2 regions of the Streptomyces sp. NPDC056987 genome follow, and region 2 is predicted to be linked to the other one. Evidence: riboswitches for the same ligand, from Rfam matches in the RefSeq annotation. Region 2 holds a riboswitch; the other holds the start of a gene.
The links. Region 2 has a riboswitch for cyclic di-AMP ahead of ACFTZC_RS25620 (M23 family metallopeptidase). Riboswitches for the same ligand answer to the same signal wherever they lie in the genome.

Region 1: it holds a riboswitch for cyclic di-AMP, as region 2 does, so the genes downstream of both, ACFTZC_RS21170 (peptidoglycan DD-metalloendopeptidase family protein) here and ACFTZC_RS25620 (M23 family metallopeptidase) in region 2, are expected to answer to the same signal.

Annotation. Positions count from the first base shown of each region.
Region 1 is NZ_JBHURV010000018.1:17,569-23,452, forward strand. Features, by position in the region: gene ACFTZC_RS21155 (STM4012 family radical SAM protein) at 1-483, shown strand, start outside; gene ACFTZC_RS21160 (STM4011 family radical SAM protein) at 498-1,343, shown strand; gene ACFTZC_RS21165 (SGNH/GDSL hydrolase family protein) at 1,417-2,241, opposite strand; gene ACFTZC_RS21170 (peptidoglycan DD-metalloendopeptidase family protein) at 2,425-3,420, opposite strand; cyclic di-AMP (ydaO/yuaA leader) riboswitch at 3,425-3,590, opposite strand; gene ACFTZC_RS21175 (tyrosine-protein phosphatase) at 4,030-4,842, shown strand; gene ACFTZC_RS21180 (DUF6126 family protein) at 4,895-5,086, opposite strand; gene ACFTZC_RS21185 (helix-turn-helix domain-containing protein) at 5,122-5,769, opposite strand; gene ACFTZC_RS21190 (aspartate aminotransferase family protein) at 5,861-5,884, opposite strand, start outside.
Region 2 is NZ_JBHURV010000024.1:50,229-56,112, forward strand. Features, by position in the region: gene ACFTZC_RS25605 (GNAT family N-acetyltransferase) at 1-288, opposite strand, end outside; gene ACFTZC_RS25610 (HPr family phosphocarrier protein) at 419-700, shown strand; gene ACFTZC_RS25615 (GntR family transcriptional regulator) at 885-1,592, opposite strand; gene ACFTZC_RS25620 (M23 family metallopeptidase) at 1,809-2,603, opposite strand; cyclic di-AMP (ydaO/yuaA leader) riboswitch at 2,616-2,778, opposite strand; gene ACFTZC_RS25625 (M16 family metallopeptidase) at 2,987-4,369, opposite strand; gene ACFTZC_RS25630 (M16 family metallopeptidase) at 4,387-5,772, opposite strand.

The sequences.
Region 1 (5,884 bases), on a different contig from region 2:
CGCCGCCGGGACGCGCCGCCCCAGGGCTCCGACGACCACGCGTGCCAGACCGACGGCATGATCGGACTGGGCTGCGGGGCCCGCTCGTACACCTCGCGCCTGCACTACTCCTTCGACTACGCCGTCGGCATGAGCGAGATACGGGCCATCATCGACGCCTACACGGAGACGGCGGACTTCTCGCGCGCCGAGGTGGGCCGCCGCGTCGACGGGGACGAGGCGCGCCGCCGCCATCTGCTCCAGTCCCTGCTCCAGGCGCGGGGCATGCCGGTGGCGGAGTACCGCGCGCGCTTCGGCGCCGCGCCCGGCGAGGACTTCGGCCCCGAGCTGGACCGGTTCGCGGAGCTCGGCTGGCTGGACGCCGGCGCGGGCCCCGGGCTGCTGCGGCTCTCCCCCGAGGGGCTCGCGCACTCCGACGCGCTCGGGCCCGCGCTGTTCTCACCCGCCGTACGGGCCGCGATGGCCGCGTACGCGTCGAAGTAGCGCGAGGGAGCCCCATGGACCTGACCATCCTCTACCGCGGTCCGCTCGCCTCCTGCGACTACGACTGCCCCTACTGCCCGTTCGCCAAGCGGCGGGACAGCCAGGAGCAGCTGCGCGCCGACCGGGCCGCCCTGGAGCGGTTCACCGCCTGGGCCGCCGCGGCGACGGACGACCGGCTCTCCGTGCTGTTCACTCCCTGGGGCGAGGGGCTGGTGCGCTCCTGGTACCGGCGGGCGCTCACGGAGTTGTCGCTGCTGCCGCACGTCCGCCGGGTGGCCATCCAGACGAATCTCAGCTTCCGCACCCGGTGGCTGGCCGACGCCGACCCGGCGAAGCTCGCCCTGTGGTGCACGTACCACCCGGGGCAGACGCCGTACGACCGCTTCCTGGCGAAGGCCCACGAACTGGCGGAGCGCTCCGTCCGGTTCAGCGTCGGGGTCGTCGGCCTCGACGCGCATCTGGAGCACGCCCGCCGGCTCCGCGCCGAGCTGCCGCCGCACGTCTATCTGTGGATCAACGCGGCGGAGGGGCACACGTACACGGACGAGGAGGCCGCGCGGTGGACGGAGCTGGACCCGCTGTTCCCGTACAGCCGCCATCCGCACCGCTCGGCGGGGCTGCCGTGCCGGACGGGCGAGTCGGTGATCTCGGTGGACGGCGGGGGCACGGTACGGCGCTGCCACTTCGTCCCCGCCGAGCTGGGCAACCTCTACGACGGCTCGTACCGCCGCGCACTGGCGCCGCGGGCCTGTCCCCTCGCGGTGTGCGACTGCCATATCGGCTATGTCCACCTGGAGACGCTGCCGCTGTACGACGTCTTCGCGGGCGGGGTGCTGGAGCGGATCCCGGCGGGGGCGTGAGCCGCGGGACGGAGTGAGCCGTACGGGAAGCCCTGGCGAAAGCCGTACGGGAACGCCCCGCCCCCGCGCCGCGTCAGTGTTCCAGAGGGAGAAGATCAGGGCGTTTCGCCGCGACATGGTCGCCGGACGACTCGCCGCGCAGCCTGCGTCCGATCCAGGGCACCAGGTACTCACGTGCCCAGTGGATGTCGTCGCGCCGTACTTCGAGGGTGCCGCGCGGCGGCAGCGGCGGCCACGGCTGGTCCGGGTCGGCGGGCACCTCGACGCCCAGCACCTGCCCGGCGCGCAGCGCGACCCGGGTGTGTCCCTCGGCCGACAGATGGAGCCGGTCGCCGTCCCAGGCCCGCCGGTCCTGGATGGTCCTGAGGGACCAGAGGTCGAGCACGGGGCAGCCGTAGCGGTCGGCGATGGCCCGGGTGTGCTCGTTGAACGTGGCGATCTTGCCGCGCAGATGGCGCAGCACGGGCACGCCCCGGGTGTCGAAGCCGGTGGCCAGCATGACCGTGCCGACGGAGCCGGTGAGGTCGGCGACGGCCCGCTCGAAGCGTTCCGCCACGTCGTCGGGGTCGGTGCCGGGGCGGATGATGTCGTTGCCGCCCGCGCAGAACGTCACCAGATCCGGGGCGAGTTCCCTGGCCCGGGGTATCTGCTCCTCGACGACCTGGTCGAGGAGCCGGCCGCGTACCGCGAGGTTGGCGTAGCGGAAGTCGCCGTGGACGGGGTCGGCCGTCGCACCGGAGACCGGAAGCCGATCGGCGAGCAGGACCGCGAGCCGGTCCGCCCAGCCGACGAACAGCCCGTCGGGGCCTGGATCTCCCACACCCTCGGTGAAGCTGTCACCGATCGCCGCGTACGACCCGAATGTCTTGTCTCTTCTTGTTCTCGAATCGTCTGCCACAGCGGGACATTTTCCTCCCGGCGATGTGACCTACGCGACCGTAGGCGGGGGTTGACTCAGAGTGAGAAACACCATCGGTCAATTTTCCCTCAAGCGGGAATAGCGGAAAGCCTCGCGGCCCGGCACCGCATGGGTGCCGGGCCGCGAGGCCGAGGAAACGCGTCCGGGGGGCGACCGGACGGATCAGATGGAGACGCCGTTCTGCCGGAGGAACGCCAGCGGGTCGACGTCCGAGCCGTAGTCCGGGCCCGTCCGGATCTCGAAGTGCAGGTGCGGTCCCGTCACGTTGCCGGTGGCGCCGGAGAGGCCGAGCTGCTGGCCGGTGGAGACGCTCTGGCCGGCCGAGACGGAGAGGGAGGAGAGGTGGGCGTACTGGGAGTACATGCCGTTCTCGTGCCGGATGACGACCTGGTTGCCGTACGAGCCGCCGTTGCCCGCGGTGACGACGGTGCCCGCGCCGACCGCCTTCACGGTGGTGCCGGAGGGGGCCACGAAGTCCACACCGGTGTGGTAGCCGCTGGACCAGCTTCCGCCGGCGGCGCGGTAGGCGGTGCCGACCCCGATGCCGTCGACCGGCAGGGTGAAGCCGGACGCGCTGCTCTGTGCCGCGGAGTCGGCGGCGGGCGCCTCGCTCCGGTCCGTGGAGGGCTTGGCGGACGAGGAGTCCCTCGACGGCTTGGCCGACTCCGCCGACGCGGTCGACTCGGCGGGCTTGGCCACCCTGGAGGACTTCGAGGCCCTGGTGGGCGCCTCCGAGCGGACGGCCGGGGCCTTGCCGTTGATGGTGAGCTTGAGGCCGGGGTGGATCAGCCCGGGATCGTCGCCGACGGCGCGGCGGTTGTCCTCGTACAGCCGCTGCCAGCCGCCCCGGACCTGCTGCTCCGCGGCGATCTTGGAGAGGTAGTCGCCCGCGACCACCGCGTACGTACGCACGGTGGTCCCGGCGGTCCGGCTCACCTGCGTGGCGGCCGCCCCCTGCGGCGCGGCGGCCGGCGCGGACTGCGGCGCGGTGGCGGGCGCGGCCTGCGGGACGGCGGCCGGCGCGGCCTGCTGTGCCGCGTGCGCGCCGGTGGCGCCGATGAGCGGCAGCGCGATGGCGGCGCCGCCCGTGCCGGCGGCGATGAAGCCCCGGGAGAACGGATTGGTCCTGGGGCGGCGGTGCTTACCCTTCGCGGGCATGGCGAATTCCTCTCCGGCGCCTACGAGGTGAGCTGTCGGGTTCGGGCTGGAGCTGCCCGGCCGCGCGTGGTGCGCGACTTCACCCCGAGCCGTCCCTGATGTCGGAACATCGGAACGGCGTACTACCTGGGTCCCCCGCTCCTGCCACGCGTGATGGGTGGATGGTGTCCCCGAGGCGGCGGCAGGATTCGGCGTTCCGCTCGGATTGAGGGTGAACGTAGGCGAGTGGGACGGCCGGAACAAGCCACCCTTTTCCCCCGGCGACGCGCCCTTCCTTCCGCACCGAAGATCGCCCGTCACCCTGCGTGGAGACCGCTCTCCAATTCCCTTTCGAGGTGGCCCTTCCCTTTCGCACCGTCACCACGGAACGTCACGGATATGATCCTGCTCACCAGCCGGAGCCCACCTCCCCCGCGACCGGGGCAGGTTATGCGGAATCAGTCAATCCGGACAGAGCACCGTTTGGGCGTTTTCTCCCCACTCGCCCCATCCTGATCCGTGGGCTCCCCGCCCTCTCCGCCGCACTGATGAGCACACCGGCCGATGTCGTAGGGTCGGGGACCGACTCCGCCGGCGAGCAGCGCCGACGGCAGACACGGAGGAGCAGGCGTGACGCAGCAGTCGCCGCAGGTCCCGTCCACCGAGCCCGAGCTGTCCGGAGTACGCAACTTCCGTGATGTCGGCGGCCTGCCGACCGTGGACGGACGCCGGGTGCGGTACGGCGCGCTCTACCGCAGCGGTCATCTCGCCCACGCCACCGCCGACGACTCCGCCTTTCTCTCCGCTCTCGGTCTGCACACGATCTTCGACTTCCGCAATTCCGCCGATGTCAAGCTCGACGGCGCGGATGTCGAACTGGCGGGCGTGCGCCATGTGAACATCCCGCTCTCCGACCCGGCCGAAGGCGCCCAGTTCTGGCGGATGGTCCGGGACGGCGACCTCGACCAGCTCCGCTCGCTCCTCGCGGACGGCAGAGCGGCGGCCCGGATGACCGCCTCGTACCGCGCGATCATCACGGAGCGCACCGCCGAGCACAGCCGCCTGCTGCACGCGCTGGCCGAGGACAGCGTCCCCGCGCTGCTGCACTGCGCGGCGGGCAAGGACCGCGCCGGGCTCTCCGTCGCCGTGTCGCTGCTCGCGGTCGGCGTCGAACCGGACGCGATCACGGCCGACTACGTCAAGTCGAACGACCCGCACCGCCGCTACGCCTTCCGCCGCAGCGACCGGTCACCCGCCGGAAGGTCCGGCGAGGTGATGGAGCTGCTCAGCCCGCTCTTCGATGCCCGCGCCGCCTATCTCGACGCCGCGTTCGAGACCATCGGCACGACCTGGGGCTCCACCGACCGCTATCTCTCCAACGGCCTCCGGCTCGCGCCCGAGACCCGTGAACGGCTGCGCGCCCGCCTCCTGGACCAAGGCTGACGCCACGGCGGGAGACGGCGCCGAAAGCCGAAAGCCCCTGGGCCGAAAGCCGCTACCGCCCCTGGGCCCCGACGTGGAAGAGGAGGTAGAGGAAGCCCGCGAAGAGATGGCCGGCCACCAGATAGGCGAAGAGCCGGATCACCAGCCCTCGCGGGAACTTCTTCTCCTCGTTCATGACACGCGGGCCCGGGGGCACCTGTTCCCGGCCGCCCTCGGCGGGCGCCGGGCGCTCTGTCTCCGACATGGATGGGACCTCTCTCGGCAGGTCGGACATGAGGATCAGACATGAGGGGCCGAGCCGCCGACGCACAGGTCTGCGGCCGGGCTCTGGAGCAGGGTGTGGACGAAGAGGAGCTCGGCCCCCTCGGGTCCGGCCGCCGCGATGCGGTGCGGGGTGAGCGAGTCGAAGTGCGCGCTGTCCCCGGGGGCGAGCAGATGCACGGCGTCGCCCAGGCTCAGCCTGAGCCGCCCGTCGAGCACGTACAGCCACTCCTCGCCCGGGTGCACCCGGACCAGGTCGCCCTGTGCCCCGTACGGCACCTCCAGCCGCAGCGGCTGCATGGCGCGCCCGGGGCCGCCCGCCTGGTGGTAGGTCCAGCCGTCGGCCTCGTAGGGTTCCGCACGGCCGCCCCGGACGATCGGCTCGCGCTCCGGCGGCACCTCGCCGAGCAGTTCGGAGACGGTCGTCCCGTAGATCCGGGCCAGCCCGAGCAGCATCGGCAGCGAGGGCTGCCGGTGCCCCGTCTCCAGCCGGGAGAGGTGGGCGGGGGACAGCCCGGCCCGCCGGGCGGCGGCCTCCAGGGTGAGCCGGCGGCCACGGCGCAGCTCGCGCAGGCGCGGCGCGACGTCGGGAAGATGGTCGGACAGCGGGTCGGGCAGCCCGTCGGGCAGCCCGTCGGCCGCCTCTCCGGCGGAGGGTGTGCTCATGCGTCCATTGCGCCAGGGACTTTCCTCCCAGGCAAATTTATTGCCTGGGAGGCAAAAAAACCCGACGCGGATCGGCCAGACCGGCAGCCGTCTAACGGCCCGCGACGGCCTGCTT
Region 2 (5,884 bases):
GCGGTCGTACCGTACGGTCGCGATGAACTCGCCGCCCACGGTCATGGCGAGCCCCACCCGGTCCACGTAGTCGTGGTGCGTGAAGCGGTGGACGTCGCGGTCGGAGAGGCGCGGGTAGGGGGCGAAGAAGCGGTAGTACTTGGACTCGTCGGAGACCTGTTCGTAGAAGCTGACCAGCCGCTCGGCGTCCTCGGTGGTGATCGGCCTGATCCGGGCGGTGGCGCCGTCGCGCAGCACCACGTCCGCCTCCCAGTGCCCTGGATACGCGTGGTCCCGCGGGTGCTCCATGCCCAAAGCGTACGGCGCGGGCGGTGTCCGTGACCGGTGATCGGGGGTGACGGGGATCCGTTCCGCGCCCCATGAGACTCTTGGTCCAGACATCTGTTTTGAGACTTTTTGCGACTTGAAGGGCAACACCATGGCTGAGCGCCGCGTCAATGTCGGCTGGGCCGAGGGGCTGCACGCCCGTCCCGCCTCCATCTTCGTCCGCGCCGCCACGGCCGCCGGCGTCCCCGTGACCATCGCGAAGGCCGACGGCAGCCCCGTCAACGCCGCGTCGATGCTCGCGGTGCTCGGACTGGGCGCGCAGGGCGGCGAGGAGATCGTGCTCTCCTCCGACGCCGAGGGCGCGGACGCCGCCCTGGACCGGCTGGCGAAGCTGGTCGCCGAGGGGCTCGACGAGCTTCCCGAGACGGTCTGATCCCGGAGCGTATTTCCACGACGGAGCCGTGGTCCGCCGAATTCGGCGCGGACCACGGCTCCGTCTTTCCGTCCGTCTTCCGTGCGGCGTCTTTTGGTGCGGCGGCTTTTCATGAAGGCGGCTGCGCGCGGGCAGCGAAGAATAGGCCGCACCTATTTCTTTCTCTTTGTATACGGCGCGATTGTTAATGCCGTACGCTTGCGATGTTTACGGCATGTTGCGAAGCCCTCACCTTTTCCCGGTCACGGCCCTGGTCGCGCCCCCGGTCGGAGCGGCGCAGCCGGTACACCACCACCGTGCGCTCCGTGTGCAGGGTGGTGAGCGCCCGCGCGCGTTCGCCGTCGCCGCGCGCCACCGCGTCCACGATCGCGCCGTGCTCCGCCCAGGACTCCACCGGGTGGCTGGGCTGCTCGACCACGTACATCCAGGCGATCTTGTGGCGCAGCTGGGTGAGCAGCGAGGTGAGCGCGGGGCTGCCGGAGGCCTGGGCGAGCGTCTCGTGGAACCAGGCGCCCAGCGCGCGCAGATCCTCGCCCTGGCCCCTGCGGGCCCGCTCCTGGCCCAGTCTGACCAGGCCGCGGAGGACCTTGAGGTGGGCCTCCGTGCGGCGCTGGGCGGCGCGCGCCGCGCCCAGCGGCTCCAGCAGCAGCCGGACCTCCAGCAGGTCCGCGGCCTCCTGTTCCGTAGGCTCGGCCACACACGCGCCGACATGGCGGCGCGTGGTCACGAAGCCTTCCGACTCCAGCGTGCGCAGCGCCTCGCGTACCGGGACGCGGGAGACGCCGTAGCGCCGCGCGAGCTGCTCCTCGGTGAGCCGGCTGCCCCGCTCGAACAGTCCGGAGACGATGTCGTCGCGAATGGCCGTGCATACCGAGTGCGCCGGAATGCGCATGTCCGAACCTCCGCCTTAATCCGCGCGAAACGCTGCCGATTGACGCCTGTTCCGTGACTCTATTGCAATCAACGCGAATTTCCGATGGGTGCCCGGAATCCATGGATATCTTTTGGCCAGCGCGGAGGCGGAGACCCGCACGCGGGAGGGACCGGGAGCGACGGAGAGACGTGGGCGGACGGGCCCGGAGAGGTACGCGGAGGGGGCGGAAGGCGGTCAGACCCCGACGCCGTGCGCGCGCAGGTACGCGACCGGGTCCATGTCGGAGCCGTAGTCGGCGCTCGTCCTGGCCTCGAAGTGGAGGTGCGGCCCCGTGACGTTGCCGGTGGCGCCCGAGAGCCCGATCCGCTCGCCCGCGGCGACGCTCTGGCCGACGGAGACGCCGATCGAGGAGAGGTGGCCGTACTGGGTGTAGGTGCCGTCCGCCATCCTGAGGACGATGTTGTTGCCGTACGAGCCGCCCCAGCCGGCCTCGACGACGGTGCCCGTGCCGACCGCCACGACCGCGGTGCCGGACGCGGCGCGGAAGTCGACGCCCGAGTGGCTGCCGGAGGACCAGAGAGAACCGCCGGTGTGGTAGCCGGTGGTGACGTAGGAGCCGGTGACGGGGAGCTGGAAGGTGTTCAGCCGCTTGCGCTCCTCGGCCCGTGCCGCGCGCTCCCGCTCCTCGCGCAGCTCCTTCGCACGGGCCTCCGCCTTGCGCTCCGCCTCGGCCTTGGCGGCGGCGCGCGCCCTGGCCTCGGCCTTCAGCCGCTCGGCCTTCTCGGCGGCGTGGCGCTGGGCCTCGGCCTGGTCGTCGACCGCGCCGGCGACGGCGTCGCCGATGGCGATGACCTGGGTCAGGCCGGTGTCCGAGACGGCCTCGGGGCCGGTGCCTGCGGCGAGGGCCGGGGAGGCGAGGGTGCCGATGACGCCGGTCGCGGTCAGCGTCGCGAACCCGGCGGCGCTCGCGCCCTTGCAGGTGATGCGGTGCGGGGCGCGGTGCTTCCCGGTGGCACGGGTGAACGCCATGGAGTGGCTGGTCCTTTCCTTCCCTCTCGCCTACCGGGTTAGCTGACGGGTTCGGAGCAGGAAGGTCTCCTACGGACCCCTCCGCGCGCGGTGTGCCCGCGAAGGCCGTCCGATTCACCCCAGGGACGTGGGTCCCCGGCTCCCCCCGCTGCACCGGCTGGGGCACAGCATCTGACGGGGACTCGGCGATGGCTGCCCGGTGCCACGGATGTGGCGCAACGGCGAACAGCCGGACCGACGCTAAGCGGCTCGTCTTTCAATAACCAAACGGACAAGGTTTTTTGTAGCGCACACCACAGGGCAGACAGGCACCCTCTCCATCAAAGCGGACATAAAGCAGAACCCCGGCGACCGCGGTCGCCGGGGTTCCCTCGAAAGAGGAATCAGCCTGTGACAACCGTCACTTCACCGATTCCCAGAGCCTCGACCGGCTCCTTGATCTGCGCCGCGTCGCCGACCAGAACGGTGACGAGCCGGTCCACCGGGAAGGCGTTGACGACGGCGGCCGTCGCCTCGACCGTGCCCGTCTCGGCCAGCCGGGCGTAGAGCTGTGCCTGGAAGTCGTCCGGAAGATGCTGCTCCACCTGGTCGGCGAGCGTGCCGGCGACGGAGGCGGCCGTCTCGTACTTCAGCGGCGCGACGCCCACCAAATTCTGCACGGCCACATCGCGTTCGGCGTCCGTGAGCCCCTCGGCGGCGAGGGTGCGCAGCACCTTCCAGAGGTCGTCGAGCGCCGGTCCCGTGGACGCGGTGTCCACGGAGCCGCTGATGGCGAGCATCGCGGCGCCCGTCGCCCCGTCCGGGGAGGAGGGCGCAGAGGAGCGCAGCACCTGGCCGAAGGCGCGTACGCCGTAGGTGTAGCCCTTCTCCTCGCGCAGGACGCGGTCGAGCCGGGAGGTGAGCGTGCCGCCCAGGCAGTACGTGCCGAGCACCTGCGCGGGCCAGACACGGTCGTGCCGGTCGGCGCCGATCCGGCCGATCAGGAGCTGCGTCTGGACGGCGCCGGGGCGGTCCACGATGACCACGCGGCCGGTGTCGTCGGCGGTGATCGCCGGTACGGGCCGGGGCGCCGCCGTGTCGCCCGTCCAGGCGCCGAGGGTGTCCGCGAGGATCCCGTCCAGGTCGACGCCCGCGAGGTCGCCGACGACGACCGCGGTGGCCGTGGCGGGGCGTACGTGCGCCTCGTAGAAGGCGCGGACGCCCGCGGCGTCGATGCGCGCCACGGTCTCCTCGGTGCCCTGGCGCGGCCGGGACATGCGCAGCGCGGCCGGGAACAGCTCCTTGGAGAGCTGCTTGGCGGCGCGCCGGCCCGGGTTGGCGGTCTCGTGCGGGATCTCGTCGAGCCGGTTCCGTACGAGCCGTTCGACCTCGCTGTCGGCGAAGGCGGGGGCGCGCAGCGCCTCGGCGAGCAGGCCGAGCGCCTTGAGCAGCCGGGAGACGGGGACCTCCAGGGAGACCCGCAGGCCCGGGTGGTCCGCGTGCGCGTCGAGGGTGGCGCCGCAGCGCTCCAGCTCGGCGGCGAACTCCTCGGCGCTGTGCTTGTCGGTGCCCTCGGAGAGCGCCCGCGCCATGATCGTGGCGATGCCGTCGAGTCCTTCGGGCTCGGCGTCCAGCGGGGCGTCGAGATTGATCTCGACGGCCACCACCTGCTGGCCGGGCCGGTCGCAGCGCAGCACCGTCAGCCCGTTGTCGAGCGTGGCGCGCCCGGGGGCGGGGAAGGCCCAGGGCTTGGCCTCGCCCGCGGTCGGCCGCGGGTGGAACTCCATGGTCACGGCAGCGTCGGTCACTGGTCCGTCCCCTCGTGCTTGTCGGTCTCGGCGGCGTCGGCGGTGTCGGCGGCGTCGGCGGTGGCCGCCACGTCGTCGGGAGTGACCGGTTCGTACACCAGCACCGCCCGGTTGTCGGGGCGCAGCCGCGCCGCGGCGACGGCCCTGACCTCGTCCGCGGTGATGTCCAGGACGCGGTCGACGGCGCTCAGCGCGAGCTGGGGGTCGCCGAACAGGACGGCGAACCGGCACAGTTCGTCGGCGCGGCCCGCGACCGTGCCGAGCCGGTCCAGCCATTCGCGCTCCAGCTGGGCCTGGGCCCGCTCCATCTCCTCGGCGGTGGGGCCCTCGGCGGCGAACCGGGCCAGCTCCTCGTCGACGGCGGTCTCGATCTCGGGGACCTCGACGCCGCCGGACGTCTTCACGTCCAGCCAGCCGAGCGAGGGGGCGCCCGCCAGCCGCAGCAGTCCGAAGCCCGCGGCGACGGCGCTCTGGTCGCGCCGTACCAGCCGGTTGTGGAGGCGGGAGGACTCGCCGCCGCCGAGGACGGTGAGTGCCAGGTCGGCGGCGTCGCACGCGCGGTCGCCGTCGTGCGGCAGCCGGTACGCGGCCATCAGCGCGCGGGCCGGGACCTCCTCCAGGACCTCCTCGCGCAGCTGCTCGCCGATGATGTCGGGGAGGGTGCCGTCGCGCGGCGGCTGCTTGCCGTCGTGGGAGGGGATGGAGCCGAAGTACTTCTCGATCCAGGCGAGGGTGCGCTCGGGGTCGATGTCGCCGACGACGGAGAGCACCGCGTTGTTCGGCGCGTAGTTCGTACGGAAGAACGCGCGGGCGTCCTCCAGGGTGGCCGCGTCCAGGTCGGCCATCGACCCGATCGGCGTGTGGTGGTACGGGTGGCCCTCGGGGTAGGAGAGCGCGGTCAGTCGTTCGAAGGCCGTACCGTATGGCACATTGTCGTACCGCTGGCGGCGCTCGTTCTTGACGACGTCCCGCTGGTTCTCCATGGACTCCTCGTCGAGCGCGGCGAGCAAGGAGCCCATCCGGTCGGCTTCCAGCCAGAGTGCCAGTTCGAGCTGGTGGGCGGGCATGGTCTCGAAGTAGTTGGTGCGCTCGAAGCTGGTGGTGCCGTTGAGGGAACCGCCGGCCCCCTGCACCAGCTCGAAGTGGCCGTTCCCGGACACCTGCTTCGAGCCCTGGAACATCAGGTGCTCGAAAAGGTGGGCAAGACCGGTACGGCCCTTGACTTCGTGGCGGGAGCCGACGTCGTACCAGAGGCAGACCGCGGCGACCGGGGTCAGGTGGTCCTCGGAGAGCACCACGCGGAGGCCGTTGGCCAGGCGGTGCTCAGTCGCTGTCAGGCCGCCGGAACCGGCCTGCGCTGTGGCCGTGTGACCCATGGGCATGTACGTCCCTTCGATCGCGATATGGAGAAGTCCTGCCACTGTATGCAAGCGTGCCGACACCTGGCGAAGTTCCCGTAACAGGTCCGGGATCTGGCACCCTTCCGACACGCCC